Regions from separate parts of the Fusicatenibacter faecihominis genome, predicted to be linked through region 4. Evidence: riboswitches for the same ligand, from Rfam matches in the RefSeq annotation. Region 4 holds a riboswitch; each other region holds the start of a gene.
What was found. A riboswitch is a leader RNA that binds a small molecule or an ion and turns the genes downstream of it on or off. The one in region 4 is predicted to bind cobalamin.

Region 1 (4,766 bases), on a different contig from region 4:
CAGGAAACCGCACATGTTCAGGGATGGAAGCATATGAAGGTTCAGAAGGATATGAGACCACCAGGATTTGTTGTCACCCATCCAGATACCGCCGTAACGGTGCATGCCGATATAGGAAGAACGGGAGAACATCAGGATCCTTTTATCCGGCTCTAAACGCTCGAAGGCTTCTCCGGCGGCCCGGGTCATATTGTAGCCGAACAGGTTGTGTACCCGGTCGTGTGATACCTTTTCTCCCTGGATGTTGTGATAGAAACGGGTATAATCCTTTGTGTTGTTGCTGAGACTTCCCACCAGAGCAGTCATTTCCCCGAATTCATTCATATCTAGGTTTCGGTCTTTATAGTCATCTATTTTGTCCAGAACTTCTTTCAGACGATCTTCCGTGTAAAAAATGGCAGGCTCGTTCATATCGTTCCAGAAGCCTTCCACGCCCTGATCCAGCAGGAATTTGTACTGTTCGCCGAACCAGTCTCTCGCCTCTTTATTGAGCATATCCGGGAAAAGCGCCTTGCCGGGCCAGACGGCGGCCACAAAAGGAGAGCCGTCCTCTTTGGTGCAGAAATAGCCTTTTTTCAGGCCTTCTTCATAGACGGGATAGCCTTCTTCCTGTTTGACACCGGCATCGATGATGGGAACCAGATGAATGTGGTCCTCTTTCATTTCCTGATTGAAATCAGCAAAATCAGGGAAGGTTTCGTTGTTCAGGGTGAAATCCTTGTAGCGATCCATGTAGTCGATATCCAGATAAACACTGTCCAGAGGGATCTGAAGCTCCCGGTGCTTTCTTACGACTTCCCGGATTTCATCTTCAGACATATAGCTCCAGCGGCTCTGACCGTAGCCGAAGGCCCATTTGGGAACCACAAAGCTTCTGCCGATGAGCTGGCGGAACTGGTGGATGATATCCTTGACGTCGCTCCCGGTGATGACATAGACATCCAGATTCCAGTCAGAAGCGGTGATCTTCAGTTCGCTGTAACGGGTATATCCGATGTCAAAGGTGAGGATTCCCGGGTAATCGACAAAAATACCAAAGGTTTCTTTTCCGCTCACCACAAAGAAATTGTGGGCGCCGTAAAGGGAGCGGCGGTCTTCCAGATGCTGCGCCTCATCCGAACATTTACTCTGGTAGATCCAGCCGCGCTTGTTGATGCCGCGGACATTTTCGCCCAGGCCATAGACCTTGTCGTTGTCGTCCATGGAATAGGTGAGGGAAAGGGAAGCCTCATCCACAGTCAGGAAAGGAAGAGCGCCGTTTTCAGCAGCGGGTTTCTGAAGAATGGCCTCGGTCTCGATGACATGGCCGTAGGAAAATCTTGAAATCATAATGTATAAACCTCCTTTTTCTGCAGTATAATGCTTTCTTTTGGAAAGTTCTACCGATATTTTGATGAAAAGTTACGGTATTTTGACCAGTTGCTTCCACACTTCCCAATACCCGTTGGGATACATGTGAACGCCGTCGATGGTGAACTCAGCCTTCAGGTTTCCATTTTCATCGGTGAGCGGGGCGTTGAGGTCGAGAAAACCTAAATGATATTTTTCAGCCAGAGCCTCTACGGCCTCGTTGGCCTCATGGATGCGCTCGTTGGTCCGGTAAAAGAACCAGCTGTCGTCGGGAGCGGCGTCGTGGTTGACGGGATAGTAGGCCAGGAGAGTGAGCTGAACGCCGGGAAGGCGGGCGAGAATCTCCTGGACCATTTTTTCATAGCGGGCCATCAGCTCTTCCTTACGGTAATCGGCGGGATTCATGTCATTGGTACCGATATTGAGGAAAATGCGGGCCGGTTTCAGCGCGTAAACGCAGGTTTCCATATGCTCCAGCATTTCCGCAGTGGTGAAACCGCCCACGCCGCGGTTATAAATAATGGAAGAAAGGCCGGCACCCAGTTGAAATTCGTGGACGGGGAACTGCTCCATCAGACTGGACCCGGCGAAAAGGATCTGACCGGGAACAGCGGTTTTGTTGAGGTGGTCGTAACGGGCAAGTTTCAGCGTTTTTTCGGGATCTAAGGGAATACTCATGGGAAAAACCTCCTTATTTAATTGTTTCCGAGAATGATCTGGAGAAGAGCTTTGTTCAGCATCAAGGTCCGGTTCCAGGGATTGAGGATGATGCCATGGATGCCATCGGTGGGGATGGCGGAGGGGAAGAGCTGATCCATATCTGCGAGAAAACCGGACATGACGCTGCCGCCGCCCCGGTTCTGTTCTTCAAAACTGGTAAAAGCCACCCACCAGAGATTGCCATCCGGTGTCTGAATGGTTTTCAGAGCGAGCTGCTCTTTTCCCGCAGACGGCTCTACAGCCAGGATCAGCTGACCGTTCTCCCGCATGCGGCGGCGAAGTACGGTCAGTGCATGGGCCAGAAGCTCCTGGCTGGCTTCCTGCTGGAGGGCCAGAATGGCTGCCTCGATTTTTTCATTTCCTTCAAGACCGGGATCGGTATGGGGAGCGGATGTATCTGTCATGGAAAATACCTCTCTTTTCTGTTGATGCATATGGGTTTATGGAGGAATAGCGGATCTCCACGATCATAGTTTACATGAGTCGAAAAGAGAAAGCAAGCGGCAGATCAAAGCGGATTTCCATATAAAAAACTCATTGCAAACCTTCCTTGTTTATGTTAAGTTTATTAGGACAATGGAACAGGGGATTTGAGTGACTGCCGGATATCGAGAACATTCCGGCAGGGAGAGGGAATCAGGTGGAAATCCTGAACGAACTGGTCACTGTAAGAGAGGAGCCGGATCCTACGGATGTCATTGCGGTCTTACCGTGAGAAGACGGGATCCAGGTGAAGATACTCAGAGTCAGGAAACCTGCTCAGATCCGACAGAAGCGAACTCCCGTAACAGTGGTCTTCTGTCTATAAGAAGGATACTTTTCGATTGCCGTTCTCGAAAAAACATGGCGGATGGGGCGTTCCGGTCCGCACGATCAAAAAACAGATGAACGGAAAAGAGACGGCGGCTGCCGGTAAACATTTTCTGTGCCATCTGCAACAAAAGAAAAGGAGCAGCAACATGAAAAGAAAAGTAGTCGCAGCAAAAATGACAGCCCTGATCCTGGCAGCAGGAATGACCTTCGGAAGTGTATCTTTCGCAGCTGAGAGAAAAGATGCAGAGGCCATCAAAGAGGAGAATCAGGCAACGGAAGCAGTGAGCGAGGGTGAGACCGAAGCAGCAGAGGCTTCAGACTCACAGAAAAAGACAGAGTATCCGGTTACCATTACAACCTATGGAAGTGACGGACTGGAACTTGAGACCACTTATGAAAAAGCACCGGAGAAGGTGCTGGCAGTCTACCAGGGCTGTATCGAAACCCTTCTGGCATTGGGCCTGGAGGATCATATCGTGGCAACCGCAGGACTGGACAATGAGGTTCCCGAAGATCAGAAAGCAGCATTTTCCAAAACAGATTATCTGGATGAGTTCACACCGTCGCTTGAGACCGTGACCATGCTTGAGCCGGATATGATCTTCTCCTGGGGCTCTCTTTTCGGAGACAAGACGCTGGGTGATGCAGCAGGCTGGGTGGAAAAAGGAACCAATACCTACATCAATACGAATACCCGTCCCGGTACCGGTGATGTAAAGTATGCCCGCACACTCGAAAATGAGTATACAGATATCCTGAACATCGGAACGATCTTTGATGTACAGGACAAGGCAGAAGCAATCGTAAATGATATGAAAGATACCATTGCAAAGGTAACAGAGGCAACTGCATCCATTGAAGAGAAGCCGACTGCCCTGATCCTGGAATCCTGGGATGATACCTTTACCAATTACGGAAGTGCAACTCTGGGCGGCGATATGCTGACTCAGCTGGGCGGCGAGCTGGCAAACCCGGATGCTTCCAGCGTAGGAAAAGAAGATGTGATCGCAGCAAATCCGGATGTGATCTTCGTCGTTTATATGCCTTATTCCGGAGATGATCCGGAGACCGTAAAGCAGGAGAAACTGGATGTGCTCCTCAAGGATGAAGCTTATCAGAGCCTGGATGCCGTAAAGAACGGCCGTGTGGTTCCGATCATGCTCAGTGAGATGTATGCCAGCGCAACCCGCACCAAAGACGGAATCGTGAACTTTGCAGAGGGTCTGTATCCGGATATCGATCTGGGTATCGAGTAAGGAGTTAAAAAGTGAAAAAAAGTGACAGCGGACGCGGTAGACGGGTGGGCCTTTCCACCGTCGGTTTTACCACAGTCCTCATCGTACTGCTGGCGCTGCTAGTGTTTTCCGTTCTGGCTTCGATCACCTTCGGAAATGCCGATCTTTCTGTGAAGGAAGTCTACAGCGTCGTTGCCTATGAACTTTTTCATATTCGAAAATTTTCAGATTTTGCAGAAGGAGCTGTCCATGACGTGGTATGGATCATCCGGTTTCCCCGGGTGATCCTTGCCCTTTGTGTGGGTATGGGACTGGCAGTCTGCGGCGTGGTCATGCAGGCCGTGGTGAAAAACCCGCTGGCAGATCCTTATGTTTTGGGAATCTCTTCCGGCGCTTCTCTGGGAGCCACGATCGGCGTCCTTTTTGGCTTCGGAGCCCTTTTTGGAGCCAATTCCGTGGGTGTAATGGCGTTCCTGGGAGCGATGGGAACGTCTTTCCTGGTTCTTTTTATCGCAAATATCGGCGGAAGATCCAATGCGGGCAAGCTGATCCTGGCCGGAATGGCTGTGAGCTCCGTCTGCTCTGCGATCGGAAATTTTGCCATTTATATTGTAAATAATAAAAACGCCACTTCAGAAATCATGTTCT
Region 2 (4,766 bases), on a different contig from region 4:
GCAGGCTTTGAGAACGTTGGAAACGACCGGTTTCTGGTTCGTATAAGAGGGACCGAAATCCATGGTCACAATGTTTTTCAGGTATTTTCCGTACTGCACCGGAAGGCTGTCATCCAGGCCGTACCTGGCAATGAGTTTGTTCAGGGTCTCCGGATCGTTATCCAGCAGATAATAGTATTCCTCCTGGCCCACCAGATGGATCACCGGATCTCCCGGCATGATATGTACCAGAAAAAAGCTGATGGTGATGATAACAAAGATCGTCACAAAGGCCGTCGCAATTTTCTGTGCGATATGACGGGTCATAAACGATTTCTCCTTTCACATGAATCAGGGCGTTCTGTGCTTTCGCTTTTTCCCACCCATACAGAAAAACCGCCGGAACCCGAAAGGATCCCGGCGGAAAACATTCGTTTGTGATTATTTTGCTGTCAGACGATACCAGGTTGTCGCATGAACAGCACCCCAGGAGGGATAATTTTCCCATCCGGTATATTTATCGGTGCGGTAGGGGAAGAATGCGGTCTCCCAGCACAGAGCCTCAGCAGACATGCTATCAGCCACATAGTTCTGCAGTTTCTTGCAGTTCTCGACGTACTGATCATCGTTGACAGCCTGAGTCATTGCATAATAGGTATCACGGAAGCTGTCATCGCGGATGGTTCCCCAGAGCCAGGAGCTCTCGCCGTCTCTCAGCTCGCCCATGAAGTAACGGAAAGCGGTGCTGTAGGAAGCCACTCCGGAAGTGGTCAGAGTGATGGAGATATCATAGTTTCCTTTGGTAACGGTATCTTCCCAAACTTCACTGTTGGAAAGGCTGTCGTTATCCACATGGTTCTTAATGCCAACTTTGTCCAGGCTGTTCATGATAACCTCTGCGATACGGTTTCTCATATCCATGGATTTGGAGCTGTACTGCGGGATCACAGTCAGATCCATCGGGCTTCCGTCCGGAAGCTCACGGTAACCGTCGCCGTCCACATCTTTGTAGCCAGCTTCATCCAGCATCTCGGCTGCCTTGTCAGCGTCAAATTCCAGAGAACCGATGCTCTCGTCGTATCCTTTGCAGGAAGGCGGAATCACACCTTTTCCCGGAACCTTTCCGTACTCGCCGTTGATGGTGGTTGCCAGCTGATTGTAATCGATTGCATAGGAAGCAGCCTCACGGAAAGCCTGATCATTTCCCGGAGCTCTGTCTTTACCATACTCCATCTGGTAGCAGCCGGTGAAATCGCTCTCGCCGAGGTCGAGATCCGGTGTGCCCTGAACGGTGTCGATGACGTCAGCGTCGATCGGGTTTGCATAGTTATACATGGTATCGATCTCGCCGTTCATCATAGCCATCATCAGAGTGGTCTCGTCAGAATAGCTCTGTACGGTTACTTTATCAACGGTGATCTCGCCTAAGAAATCGTTCTCCGGAACAGCCTCATAGTAGGAAACCTGTGCATCGGAATCGTAGGAAACCAGTTTGTAGGGGCCGCAGCCGATGGCTGCTTCCGGTCCGTCCAGAGTGGTCGGATCATCGATGCCTTCCCAGATATGCTTTGCGTATACGCAGGCATTGTTGTTGCAGGAAGAGTTGATCCAGTAGTAAGCATCCGGCTCGGAGAAGATCAGGGATGCGCTGTCATCGCCGGTTACTTTTACTTCTGTAAGATTCTGAAGGCTTCCGTTTTTCCTCACATCTCTCATATATTCAAAGGTGAATACCACATCATCCATGGTTACCGGCTCGCCGTCATGCCATACGGCATCCAGCGGAATGGTGAAATCGATCTGTTTTCCATCCTCGGAGATCTCAAAGGATTTCCAGAAATAGGGCTGCAGATTGTTGTTCTCATCGCGGTATACGAAGTCACCCTGGGTAAAGCCATTGTAGTTCATACGTCCGAAAGCGTCGGTCTGGGTCAGGGAGTTGAATACGTTCTGATCTGCGATGGTTCCAACGATCAGATTCTCTACATGGTTGCCAGTGCTCTCGCTGGCTGCCTCGGTCTCGGTCTCTGTGGATGTCTCTGCTGCAAATACGCTCTGTCCCGGCAGCATGGTCAGGCACATAGCCAGACTCAGCAGCAGACTTACGGTCTTCTTTTTCATTTGTTTCCTCCTTAAATGCTAGGTGTAGTAGGTACAAAATGCTTACCGGATTGCTCCGCTGCAAAGCAGCTCCCGCAATCCTCTCCCCGCCATTCGCATATCGCGAAGCTTCGCTCCGCTTTTATGCTCATGTCGGGCGGGTCTCAAGGTCTTGCGCACCTCTGTGCAAGCACAGGCGTGCAAGGACTTTTCGACCCTATAAGCACAAAAAAGTGCCTGGAAGAATTTTCCAGACACACAGAACCAAAAGAGACGTCAGATCGACCTTCATCCGCCTCTTTGGAACATGCATCAGTCTTCCATTGAAACGGATACATCTCAAAATCAAAGGGGAGGTCTTCTGGCTCGGGGTCAGCCTCCTGGTCTTCCTTCTCAGCTTTCGCCAATGGCTATTGACCATTCGTCACCCTTACAGCAGCAAGGACTGCCGCAGATTCACACTGCGTTCCCTTTTCCCTTCGATCTATTCACTTTTTTCCTTTCGCCGGAAAGACCGGCTCTGCTTTGTAGTATAGCACACAAAAAACAAAATGCAAGAACATTCTGTCATTTTATTTTTCATGAGCCAGAAGGTATTTTTATGAGTAATTTTCTTTCCTCTTTTTTAATCATCGTCAGCACCGGCACATGTTTTTTCCGCAGGGCATGGACGACCGGATAGGTGTAAAATACCTCCCCTTCCACATAGACCGCCTCGGGCTTTTCTTTCAGAATCGCCTTCACCTGGGCTTTAATCCGGTTCTTCCATTCCTGCTTTTCCATAGCCACTTCGGTGAAAATCCCATCTTCATTAAGTTCCGGAAGCTCCGGCAGCGCCATCCGGACAATCTTCACTCCCGTCAGACCCGGAAGCTTTTGAAGAAGTGCCTCCGCTTCCTCTCCTCCCCCAAAGTTTACGAGAACCGGAGCCTCGTGAAACTCCGCCAGGCTGATTTTTGCCGCCTGAACCGCCTCCTCCAGCGTCTCCGTGGTCATGAGAAAACCGCCTTTGTGACAGAACACTGCCCCTGCAATGCCGGAAGCTGCCTCCAACTCCTCATTTTCCAGGCCCAGCCATGCCGAAGGAAAACTGCACTTATAATTCAGGGAATATTCCCGTTTCTGAGGCTGGATGCAGTAGCCGCCCCGGTTGGAGGGAAAGATCACAAAAGCGATCTCCGTCTCGGAGAGATGCTTCTGGCAGGGCACAAATTCCGGCAGAATCAGAATCTGTCGATTCTCCGCGGGGATTTCTCCAGCTTTGATAGCCCGCTCCTGTTCCGCCAGGATCTCCTCCACCCGACGGTCCGCCCGCTCATTTCCGCGGCAGCGCTCAAATTTGTTTTCCAGGATCATCCCGGCCACGCTCACCGCCTGGAAAAAAGCCTCATCCGTGCCTCCCTCCGCGTCCCAGGCCGGATTGAAATTGCCAATGAGAGACGCCAGCTCATTTTTCTCCCCGGTGTTGTCATTATTGTCCAGAGGCTGAACGAAGGTCTCGTCAAAAGAAAGCGCCAGTTCTTCGCCTAAAATCTCCGCCCCCAGCGCCTCCCAGAGAAGGCCGAAGGCCGCGTAGGGCACGCCGTTTTCCCGAATCCGGCTGTCCTTCTGGTGATGGTCGTAAGCGCCTCTTCCGATGTCAAAAACAATGCCGTCAAAATCTTCCGGCACCTGATTTCCCCTGCTGATCTGAATCTCCGGGTTCAGGTACAGGAGAAGGGCCGCGGAAAACACGTCGTCCGCGTGAAATTTTCCCCCATGGGTGAAGGCTTTCGCGTCTTTTTTTCTGATCTCATTTAATAACTGATTCATGATCCATTCCTTCCATAGATAAGTTCAGGGACCCGGCGCATCTGCTCAGGTCCCTGTGTTTTTTATTTCAGATATACAGCGTTCGTTCCCGCAAATTTTCCTTTTCCGTCCCGGATCTGGATCCGCACCCAGGCATCCTTTCCGTTCAGCGGAAACTCTGCTTCCGTGATGGTCTCCCCTTTCGGAGCCAGTTTCTTGTAGCAGTCACGGCTGTCCGTCACCACAAAAATTTTCTCCACCGGAGAAGTTTTTACCTTCAGCACACCGTCCTCAATCTTCGCCTCGTGGATCTCTGGAGCCATGGAGAAATAGAAATTTCCCTCTTTCATGGCTTTGATCACAGCCTCATAGGTCAGTTCCGAGGCTTTGATCTGAATAAAGCCGCCGAAGGAATCGCACATGGAATCTGTCACAGGAAAAATGTTGTGGTTGTCGTCGGTAGCCACGGTGAAAAGCTTCTGCCCGCTCCGGAGCATCTCGTCGTAGCTCTGGGGATTAAAACCGTAGAGACCGTCGTGCTCGCAGCCATGGTTGTAGATCTCCATGGCCCAGAGTCCCTCGAAATCCTTGTAATCGTCATAATTCTGCAAAGACCAGTAGGGATGATTGTAGCAGCACAGGAAACCTGCCTCCGTCCGCTCCTTTATGTAAGCGTTCTGTCCGGCCATATCCTCGTAGACATAGGTCGGCAGCGGGAACTCTTTTCCCTCCTCCGGATGCTCGTCGTAGAAATTCAGATGATAGCATTTGGCATGAGGCCAGCCGCCGCATTTTTCCGGATTCTCGGAAACATCCACCTCAATACCTGCCAGCGCGATGAAATTTTCATCCGTCAGCTCCGGATGGTAGCCGTAGGTCCGGTGATCTGTGAACGC
Region 3 (4,766 bases), on a different contig from region 4:
CATGAGGTTGAAGGTGCCGCTTTTCCATGTGAAGCAGATACAGCCAGACAGCACGCCCACCGCGGGAATCCACAAGGTATTCCACTGAGCCGCCGCCAGGCTTCCCATCTGCCAGTTGTATACGGCAGAAATGCTCTCCGGACTCTTGGCCAGAAAGATGAGAAGGCTCGTGATGGCGCTCATCACTGCATTGACTGCCGTTCCGGAAAGAAGCAGCGTCATGGGCTGAATTTTTCCGCCGCCTCCGATCTTCGCCATGCTGTAAACACAGGCAAAGGCCACCAAAGCGCCGCAGAGAGCCATAGCCGTGGTCTGATACTGTCCCCTGAAAAAAGGAATCGGCATCAGCAGCGCCCAGGCTGCTCCTGCCGATGCTCCGGAGGAAACTCCCAAAATATAAGGTTCTGCGATGGGGTTCAGTACCAGCGCCTGCATGGCAGCTCCACAAATCGAAAGGCCGGCGCCGCAGCAGACACCAAAGAGCACTCTTGGCAGACGGATATTCCATACGATCTGATAAAAAGATTTCTCCCACAGACCCGCCTCTGTTCCTTTTCCCTGGAAAAAGAGCTGGTCAACCAAAATCCGGTAAACGGTGCCCATATCGATGGACGCGGAGCCCACCGATATGACAGCAACCATGGAAAAAAGAAGAAACGCAATAAGAATCGGAAACAGAAGTCCCTCTCGAAGTTTGATTTCTTTCATCTTTTCCAGAAACCTCTCTTACTCAGTGAAGCAGTCCGGATAGAAAGCTTCTGCGAAATCCTGGCAGGCAACAACTGCGCTCAGGTCGTGCATAACATATGCCAGCGGAACAACCACATAGTTCTGGTTTTTAACAGCAGGTACGTCTGCCAGAGCAGCATTGTTGGTGATGAAGTCCATGTTCTCCTGAACCTGGCCCTCTACGCCGTAATCGTTAAAGATGATAACATCCGGATTTGCAGTTACCAGAGTCTCAACGCTGGTGGTAAACCATCTGGAATCGGACATTCCTTTGGTGGTGTTGATTCCGCCAGCCAGCTCGATGAGGTTGCTCTCAAGACCTGCGGAGGTGGTGTAAATCTCGTTTCCGCTCAGGCTGTCCATAACGAAAGCTTTTACTTTGTCCTCTTCTTTGACATCTTTGACTGCATCCTGGATCTCGGAGATCTGTGCTTTGGTATCCTCGATGAGGGCCTCTGCCTTATCCTCTACCTTGAAGATTTTACCCATATTCTCGATATCCTGGTAAATGCTGTCCATGGTCTCGTCTGCTACAACGGTACCGTTCAGAGCGTAGCAGTTGATTCCTTTATCTTCCAGAGACTCAAAGGTTCCCCAGTTGGTATCTTTGAAGGCGCTGATCTCGCCAATGATCAGGTCAGCTCCGGATGCAACAGCGTTCTCCTGGGATTTCTCCAGCTCCGGGATTCCCTCGAAGTCATCTGCAACACCTTCCAGCGGAGATTTGCGTCCTTTGTTGTTCTCATTAGTTGCAACGATGTAGTCTTTTAAGCCCAGTTTCATCAGAACCTCGCCGCTGTACAGGCAAAGGATTCCTTTCGGCATCTCGGTAAAGGTGATGGTACGGTCTCCGTCCTCGATGACAACCTCGCCATACTCCTCGTCTGCTTCGCTTGCAGCCTCGGTTGCAGTCTCGGTTTCGGTTTCAGCAGCAAAGCTGGACACTCCAGTGGTGCTTACAGCCATAATTCCGGCAAGTAACAGGGTGAGTACACGTTTCTTCATTTGTTGATTCCTCTCTTTCGTTTGATCTGAGCGGCTATTCTGACCGCGTTTTTAATTGCAGATCTTCCGATGAAATTTAGGGGGAGTGAGAACGCTCAGAGGCAAGCCAGCTCGATTCCGCTTCGCTGCATCTCGCTGTTGGCTCTCGCCAAATAGATTTCCGCGCATAAGTGCTCGTTCATGCAAGCATGACTCGCACTTACACGCAAAAATCTGCTTGTCTCTGAGCTGGGCACAAAAATAGGAACCTCCCCGGTTCCACTTGCGTAAAGCTATTCTGTGATTGGCTGGACAGCAAAATACGCACATACTCTGCTTTGCTGCTCCAGAATACCCACGATATAAAACTTCCGCACAGTGCATATCTTCCCACCGAAGATCACTGTTTCAGTACAGCAGGTCTCCTGACTCGACTTCATCCTACCTTTCTCCGTCTTCCCGTTTTCACAGTGACTTCCTAGAGAAACTCGTCCGTCCTACAGTAGCGGGGGCTGTCGAAGCTTCTACTTCGTTCCCATTGCTATGATAGCAGCCTTTCGGCACTGCACTGAATCGCCTGTATTATAGCAGAGGAAAACGATTTCCGTCAAGGGGTTAGGGCAGAAAAACTTTCAAAAAAAGAAAAGACAGCTTAAAAGCCATCTTTTCTCTGTATTTCCATTCATCTTTCAATATTTCTTCTCTGCCTCTGCGCTTCATACATCAGCACCGCCGACGCAATCGCCGCGTTCAGAGACTCTACTTTTCCATACATGGGAATGCGGATGTAGGTGTCCGCGAGGTCCGCCAGCTCATCGGTGAGGCCGTTTCCTTCGTTACCGATGAGGAAGGCTGTGCCTTTTGTGTAATTCTGCTCATCGTAGGAGCCGGTGCCTTTTAAATGGGCGGCGTAAGCTGAGATGCCTTTGTTTTTCAGCTTCCGGACCGTCTCACAGATATCCTCCACATAGAGGAAGGGCACCCGGTAGACGGAACCCATCGTGCTGCGGATAGTCTTGGGGTTGAAGATATCTACGGTGTCACGGCTCATGAGGATACCATTGACACCTGCTCCTTCCGCCGTGCGGAGGATAGTGCCTAAGTTTCCCGGATCCTGGATATTTTCCAGAACCATGAAAAAGGGAGCTGGATCATTAAGAAGCTTCTCAAGGCTACTCACCGGCTGGCGCACAACCGCTAGGATTCCCTGGGGGGTCATCGTGTCGGACATGGTCTTGAAAACCCGGTCCTCCACGATCTCGTACTCCCTGCCTTTTAAGACAGAGGCCTCTTCTTTTTTCAAAAATTCCTGGGAAACATAGGTTTTTACGATCCAGTCCGCCGGAGCTTCCCGGAACATCTTGACTCCTTCCACCACAAAAACACCCTGCTCCTTGCGGGCTTTGGACTTTTTCTGAAGCTGAAGGAGATTTTTCACCTGCTGGTTGGATGTGCTGGTGATCATACGGACATCGCCTTAGCGACTCTCAGCCAGTACTCCGGCAGTTCTTTCTGCATAGCCAGTGCCTCGTCGATATCGTAATCCACAAACTCGCCGCCTTTGTAGCCGACTACCCGTTTGGTCTTGCCGTCTGCCAGAAGATCTACGGCGTATGCGCCCATCATTGAAGCGTATACACGGTCTTTACAGGTCGGGCTTCCACCTCGCTGCATGTGACCGAGGATCGTCGCTCTGGTCTCGATTCCGGTGGCTGCCTCAATCCGGCGTGCCATGCTGGTGGAATGACCGATACCCTCAGCGTTGATGATGATGTGGTGCTTTTTGCCGCGTTTCCGGTTGTTGATGATATTGTTGATGAGCTTCTGCTCGTCGTAATCGTACTTTTCAGGAAGAAGAATATCCTCCGCGCCGTTGGCGATACCGCACCAGAGAGCGATATAACCGGCGTTACGTCCCATTACCTCGATAATGCTGCAGCGCTCATGGGAGGTGGAAGTATCACGAACCTTATCGATGGCTTCCATTGCCGTGTTGACTGCGGTATCGAAACCGATGGTATACTCGGTGCAGGCGATATCCAGGTCGATAGTTCCCGGAACACCGATGGTGTTGACGCCGAGAGCAGCCAGTTTCTGTGCTCCTGCGAAGGAACCGTCGCCACCGATAACTACCAGTCCCTCAATTCCGTTTTCACGGCAGACCTTTGCAGCCTGTGCCTGGCCTTCCGGTGTACGCATCTCCGCACAGCGGGCGGTGTAAAGCATCGTACCTCCGCGGGAAATCGTATCAGAAACAGATCTTGCTGTCAGATCCTCGATCTCGCCGTTGATCAGACCATTGTATCCTTTATAAATGCCTTTTACATTCAGACCTTTTGCAATACCACTGCGGACAACCGCACGGATGGCAGCGTTCATGCCAGGTGCATCGCCGCCGCTTGTAAGAACTCCGATCGTTTTAATCGCATTTGCCATGATTGAACCCTCCAAAAATAAATGGTGTTTTATTGGCATGAAAACTCTGCCTTTCTTTTGCCTATGGATATTAGTTTAATTCATTTTTCCCAGATTTTCAATAGACTTTTCCACAACTTTCACATTCTGCTGCCCAAAATGCGATGCAATTTCCCGGCAGAGTGCTTCCGTCACCAGGATATCCCAGCTTCCGGCCAGTTTCTTCACCGCTTTCGGGGAACGGATGTATAAAACCACATGATCTTTTCCGTCGGAAGTCCGAAGAATATCATAGAGTTCCCGCTCTCTGGCCTTGAAATCCTCCAGGGTCGCAAACTGGATCCAGAGTTCCTTCGGAACCTCCTCGAAAGCCCAGACACGCTCGCAGACCAGCTTGCTCGGCCGGTCATCCTCGGCGTTGACGTGACCTTTGATGAAGACCTTTTTCTCCTCATCGAGAAGACTCCGGTACTTCTCATAATCCTTCGGGAAAACGATAACCTCCACGGTTCCCACCAGATCCTCCAGTGTCACAAAGGCCATGGGCTTTCCGGTCCGCGTGTACTTGACGGTTTTCGCCGTGATCATACCGCCGATGATTTGCCGGGACTCGTCCTCCACCTGGCTCTTGTTCGTCT
Region 4 (4,766 bases):
TCCATGATGACATCACCAAGACAGGTCGTTTCCTGGAACATACTCTTGGTCAGGCACCAGACGTTTCCCTCTTTGACCGCCTTGAAATCCTTGAGAAGCGTACTCTTTTTCAGCAGCTCGTCCAGAGAACCCAGCTCGCCGTCAATGGTACTGTTATAAATGATATAATCCGCATCCTTGGCTCCCGCATAGAAATCTTCCATTCCCATGTTCATCGTGGAAAGGCCTTCCTCATCGGTGCCCAGATCGTTGAAAATATACTTTCCACCGGCCAGCTCGATCATTTTCGACACATAATCATTGGATTTCCGCACGTTGGCAGAGCCCATGGAATTGATATAGAAAAAGGCCACGGTTTTTCCCGTGTTCTCGCTGTCTTTGATAGAGTTGAGCTTCTCTGCCTGCTCCTCAAAAACCGCCTCTGCTTCCTCTTCTTTATCCAGCAGGACGCCGTAAAGTTTCACCCACTCGGTCCGGCCTAAGGGGTGACTCTCATAACTGGAATGTTCCACCAGAACCGGAATGCCAAACTCTTCGAGTTTTTCTTTTACTTCGGGATTATGGTAGATCATCGTGGATTCCAAAGCCAGATCACAGTTTTTTGACAGGATCAGCTCATAATCCGGCGCACTGTATTTTCCGGCGAAAACAATGGAACCATCCTCCAGAGCCTGCTTCGCCTCGTCGATATACCAGCCATCCGCTTTCGTTCCGGAAAGACTGATGCTGCCAAGTCCGTCCAGAGCTCGGAAAAAGTCCATCGTGGAAGTTGCCACCAGGTAGATATTTTCCAGAGGCTGATGGATCACGGTGATATCCGCATCCAGACCGTCCGGCGCTTCTTTTCCCTCAGGCACCAGAAGAAACTGGTCGCCGCCTTCAATCGTAATCAGGGCATAATCGCCCTCATAATAATCCACGGCAAACTGATCCGCATACTGAAGCTCCAGACTGTGGTCATATTTGAGTCCTGCCAGATCCTCCTTCGCAGTGTCAGCTCCGGCCGTCTCACTGGTTTCTTCGGCTGCGAAGCTCCGGATGGGAACCAGCGCTGCCGAAGAAGAAAAGATCACAGAAAACCCCAGGACTGCGTTCAGAAGCCATCCTGTTCTTTTTTTCATTTTTATTCTGCCTTTTCCATAGTAGAAGAATCAAACTGCAGGGTGTACTCGATCTCGTGAGGCTCGCTCATAGCTACGGTATCTCCAACGACTTCCATCGGATAATCGAAGCCATCTACCGGGATCTCAAAAGTAGAATTTCCCTCGGTGTTTACCGGCTCGTATTTCTCACCGTCTACCAGCATATAATCATAGTTCGGGCTGCTCCATACGATGGTTGCAGTTGCCTCGCCGTCTTTGATCGTAATGGCTGCCGGAGAATCTACGGTTGCTCTGCCGCTTCCGCCCTCCAGAGTTACCTCTGTCGTGTAATCGCCATCCTCCAGATTCAGATCAGCAACGGTCTTTTTCTCTGCGCCGTCCTCTTTCACCGGATTCTTGACGCTGACTTTGTGGTCGTACCATTTGCCTTTTTTGCCGATGGCTGCCACGGTAAACTCTTCATCAATGGCCGGCACCGGGATATCGAAGCCATAAACCTCCTCAGAAGTTCCGTCTTTATAGGTTACGGTATCTGTGGTCGGCTCCAGAAGCTCTGCGCCGTCTTTTTTCGCATCCTCGGAGGTTCCCATGAAAAGATTCAGGAAGCCTTTGCCGCTTAAAGATATGTGAATGGTCATCTCACCGTCTTTTACCGTCAGAACGCCTTTTCCGTCATTTGCCTCATTGACATGGAACATGGAGCTGTCCGTATCAAACTCTGCGGTGTAGGTGCCATCCTCCAGAACGCCCTCTGCCTCGGTTTCGGTCTCGCTGCCGGTCTCCGTCTCAGCCTCAGATACCATCTCGGTAACAGCTGTCTCGGTTTCGGTCTCTGCTGCCATTGCCACAGGAGCTGCCATCATGGCAGTAGCACAGATCAGTGATAAAAAGAATGTCATGGAACGTTTCATAATCAATTTCCTCCTCTTTTACAACAACTGCCCGGATGTCTTTGAAAACATTCCGGGCAGCTGAGATTTATCCTTTTGTTTGAACGCAGTCGCAAAAGCGGATTGCGAATGTCCGCTTTATTGATTATTTTGCGATAGAATCGATAGCTTCTTTTGTATGCTCTACATAAATCTGCTCAACAGCATCGATTCTTCCCAGTCCTTCGATCTGGCAGTCAACGCTGTCAAATGCTCCGGAAGCCTCGAACTGGCTCTTCCAGGAATCCTCATCATCGCCTGCCATATCGTTGTTAGCGTGGTCACCAGCTACAACCATCAGCGGACGAAGAACAACTTTCTTGAAGCCTGCATCCTGAGCCTTCTTGATAACCTCTTCACAAGCGGTATCTTCCGGCTTACCCTCTACCGTACCGATGAAAGCATTGGTGAATCCAAGCTCTTCCATCTGGGTCTGCATCTGATCATAGGTTACATTTGCAGTATGGGAAGTACCATGACCCATAAATACAAATGCAGTTCCATCCTCAGCTGCTGCTTCCATGCTGTCATAACCGGCTGCTTTTACAGCTTCATCGGTGATCGCCTGGGCAACTGCCTTCTTGTCGTCATTGATAACGGTAGCGTCGTCGCCTACCTCGCCCAGCATCGGCTCTGCGATGGCTACGGACTCAAATTTATCTTTGTAACCGTCGATCGCTTCTACCATCTCGTCGTACTCAGCGCCGTGCATCAGATGAGTCGGCTGTACCACCAGGTTTTTAACGCCATTGTCAACGGCACGCTGAAGAGCCTGATCCATATTATCGATCTTCTCGTCATCTCTTGCCTGTACATGGTTGATGATGATCTGAGCAGTGAATGCTCTTCTTACAGACCAGTCCGGATATGCTTCCTGCAGAGCATCCTCGATGCCCTTGATATCCTCTGCGCGGCTGTCGTTGAAGGAAGTACCAAAGCTTACTACCAGAAGCTCGTTGTCACCGATCTCATCGCCGTTGCGGGGATCGTCTTTGGAAGCGTCGCCGGTGTCACGTCCGAAATACTCCGGGCTTGCCTCTTCACCTTCAACCAGCTCTTTCTGAGCATCGGTCAGCTGATCCCATGCTTCTTTGGCTGCGGTACAGTCTGCATCGGTGGTATCGGTTCTCTCCTGAACATAGATCTTATCGATCAGAGCTGCTACATTATCAGCTGCTGCCTGATCGTCGCTCTCAGAGCCTGCCTCAGTGGCATCCTCAGATGCTGCTTCGGTTGCTGTCTCTGTTACAGCCTCGGTTGCTGCTTCTGTTACAGCCTCAGTGGCTGTCTCGGTCTCAGTCTCGGAAGCATATACGCTTGCGGAACCCATCATTGTGATGGTGGATACACTCATCATGATTGCCAGAGCTTTTACCATTTTGTTTTTCATGTTACTTCTCCTCCTTGATCCAGACACAGATCTTTATGGTCTGACGTCCTGATGTATGTTAATTTTTGCATCAGCGAAAATCATAAGGTACGGTGACATGAAAAAATCCTCTTACACACAGGCAAAAGGATCGCGGGAAAAAGATAAACGGTACAATCAATTACTCGTGATCCGGGATAACTATCCCCGTACCAACATCAGGCAGGTTTCCTGGCTCACAGATCCTTGCCGCAGCCGCCTTCCCGGTTTCCCAGTGACATTCTGGCCTTGACTCCCTGTTTACAGTGACGAGATCGCGCAGGACTTTCACCTGCTTCTCTTTTACCCGTTTGCTGAAAGTTTTCTCTTTTTAAAACGGCACCTGATATTTTCTTATTTAGTTTTCAGCTGTTGGGAGCTGCAGACTGCTATCTGCCACCCTCATGCGTATCATAGCACACTCTTTTTTAAAGTACAAGTGGTAAAAAAATTTATTTCCGCGAGGATCAAATACCCCGTTGCCTGTAGCGGGGTATTTGACTTTCCAACTTAGAAGCCGAGATTATCGTTTACAAGGATCACATGAATCCGGCCTTCGTGACGGAAATATCTCGTGATCAGGAACTGACAGCAGATCGTATCCGGGGATTTGCAGTCGAAGCATTTTCCGGTCTCCTTGCAGGGTGTCTTGACGTCAAATCTCTGGGCATTGGCCGGAGCCGCCACATTTCTGGCCCGCTTCATAGCATCATCGAGGTCCGGACAGACTTTATTCATTCCCACGATAAAGACCACTTTTCTCGGTCCCTGGGCGATACAGGACACGCGATTGGAATTTCCGTCGATATTCACCATGATACCGTCGCTTGTGATGGCATTGGCACTGGAAAGGAAAATATCAGAATCGTAGGCAGCCATAAGACTTTCCCTCGGTGAAAGCTTTGCCCGGTCGATATAATTATAATTGCCCTCTTTCAGCGCTTTGATCAGTCCCACTTCCTGGGCGCTTGCACAGCCGCCCATGCTGATCGTGCTCCCCTCAGGAATCAGTTCCAGAGCCAGCTTCAGCGCTTCCTCCTTATCCGCTGCATAATAGCCGGACATGTTGCGGGATTTCAGACCCTTAATGACGGTTTTCGCGAGGGTTTCGTTTCTTTTTCTTAAGTTCTCATCCATAGGTAGGTTCCTCCTTTTTTCTATTGATATCCTTATCTTACCATAGAAAAAGAGCCTTAGCAAATAGCTAAGGCCCTTAAGTATCTTTTGTTGATGGGTTCGACAGGTTGTTTCTTATTCCCAGCCCTCGAAAGAACGGTTCATAAACGGTCACTGAAGTTCATCAGCACCTCACAACCACAATCCCAT

Region 1: linked by a shared signal. The riboswitch ahead of LKD71_RS11985 (ABC transporter substrate-binding protein) and the one ahead of LKD71_RS11070 (sirohydrochlorin cobaltochelatase) in region 4 are both predicted to bind cobalamin.
Region 2: linked by a shared signal. The riboswitch ahead of LKD71_RS05210 (ABC transporter substrate-binding protein) and the one ahead of LKD71_RS11070 (sirohydrochlorin cobaltochelatase) in region 4 are both predicted to bind cobalamin.
Region 3: linked by a shared signal. The riboswitch ahead of LKD71_RS06025 (ABC transporter substrate-binding protein) and the one ahead of LKD71_RS11070 (sirohydrochlorin cobaltochelatase) in region 4 are both predicted to bind cobalamin.

What each region holds. Positions count from the first base shown of each region.
Region 1 is NZ_JAJEPR010000021.1:16,468-21,233, reverse strand. It holds gene LKD71_RS12000 (glycoside hydrolase family 31 protein) at 1-1,329, opposite strand, end outside; gene LKD71_RS11995 (GDSL-type esterase/lipase family protein) at 1,402-2,028, opposite strand; gene LKD71_RS11990 (SseB family protein) at 2,046-2,474, opposite strand; cobalamin riboswitch at 2,646-2,847, shown strand; gene LKD71_RS11985 (ABC transporter substrate-binding protein) at 3,030-4,139, shown strand; gene LKD71_RS11980 (FecCD family ABC transporter permease) at 4,151-4,766, shown strand, end outside.
Region 2 is NZ_JAJEPR010000006.1:53,919-58,684, forward strand. It holds gene LKD71_RS05205 (ABC transporter permease) at 1-306, opposite strand, end outside; gene LKD71_RS05210 (ABC transporter substrate-binding protein) at 421-2,100, opposite strand; cobalamin riboswitch at 2,414-2,615, opposite strand; gene LKD71_RS05215 (MYG1 family protein) at 2,659-3,891, opposite strand; gene LKD71_RS05220 (PHP domain-containing protein) at 3,954-4,766, opposite strand, start outside.
Region 3 is NZ_JAJEPR010000007.1:51,579-56,344, forward strand. It holds gene LKD71_RS06020 (FecCD family ABC transporter permease) at 1-708, opposite strand, end outside; gene LKD71_RS06025 (ABC transporter substrate-binding protein) at 727-1,734, opposite strand; cobalamin riboswitch at 2,112-2,296, opposite strand; gene LKD71_RS06030 (TrmH family RNA methyltransferase) at 2,396-3,178, opposite strand; gene pfkA (6-phosphofructokinase) at 3,175-4,149, opposite strand; gene LKD71_RS06040 (DNA polymerase III subunit alpha) at 4,225-4,766, opposite strand, start outside.
Region 4 is NZ_JAJEPR010000018.1:22,696-27,461, reverse strand. It holds gene LKD71_RS11080 (ABC transporter substrate-binding protein) at 1-1,121, opposite strand, end outside; gene LKD71_RS11075 (hypothetical protein) at 1,124-2,014, opposite strand; gene LKD71_RS11070 (sirohydrochlorin cobaltochelatase) at 2,139-3,422, opposite strand; cobalamin riboswitch at 3,606-3,802, opposite strand; gene LKD71_RS11065 (lactate utilization protein) at 3,951-4,577, opposite strand.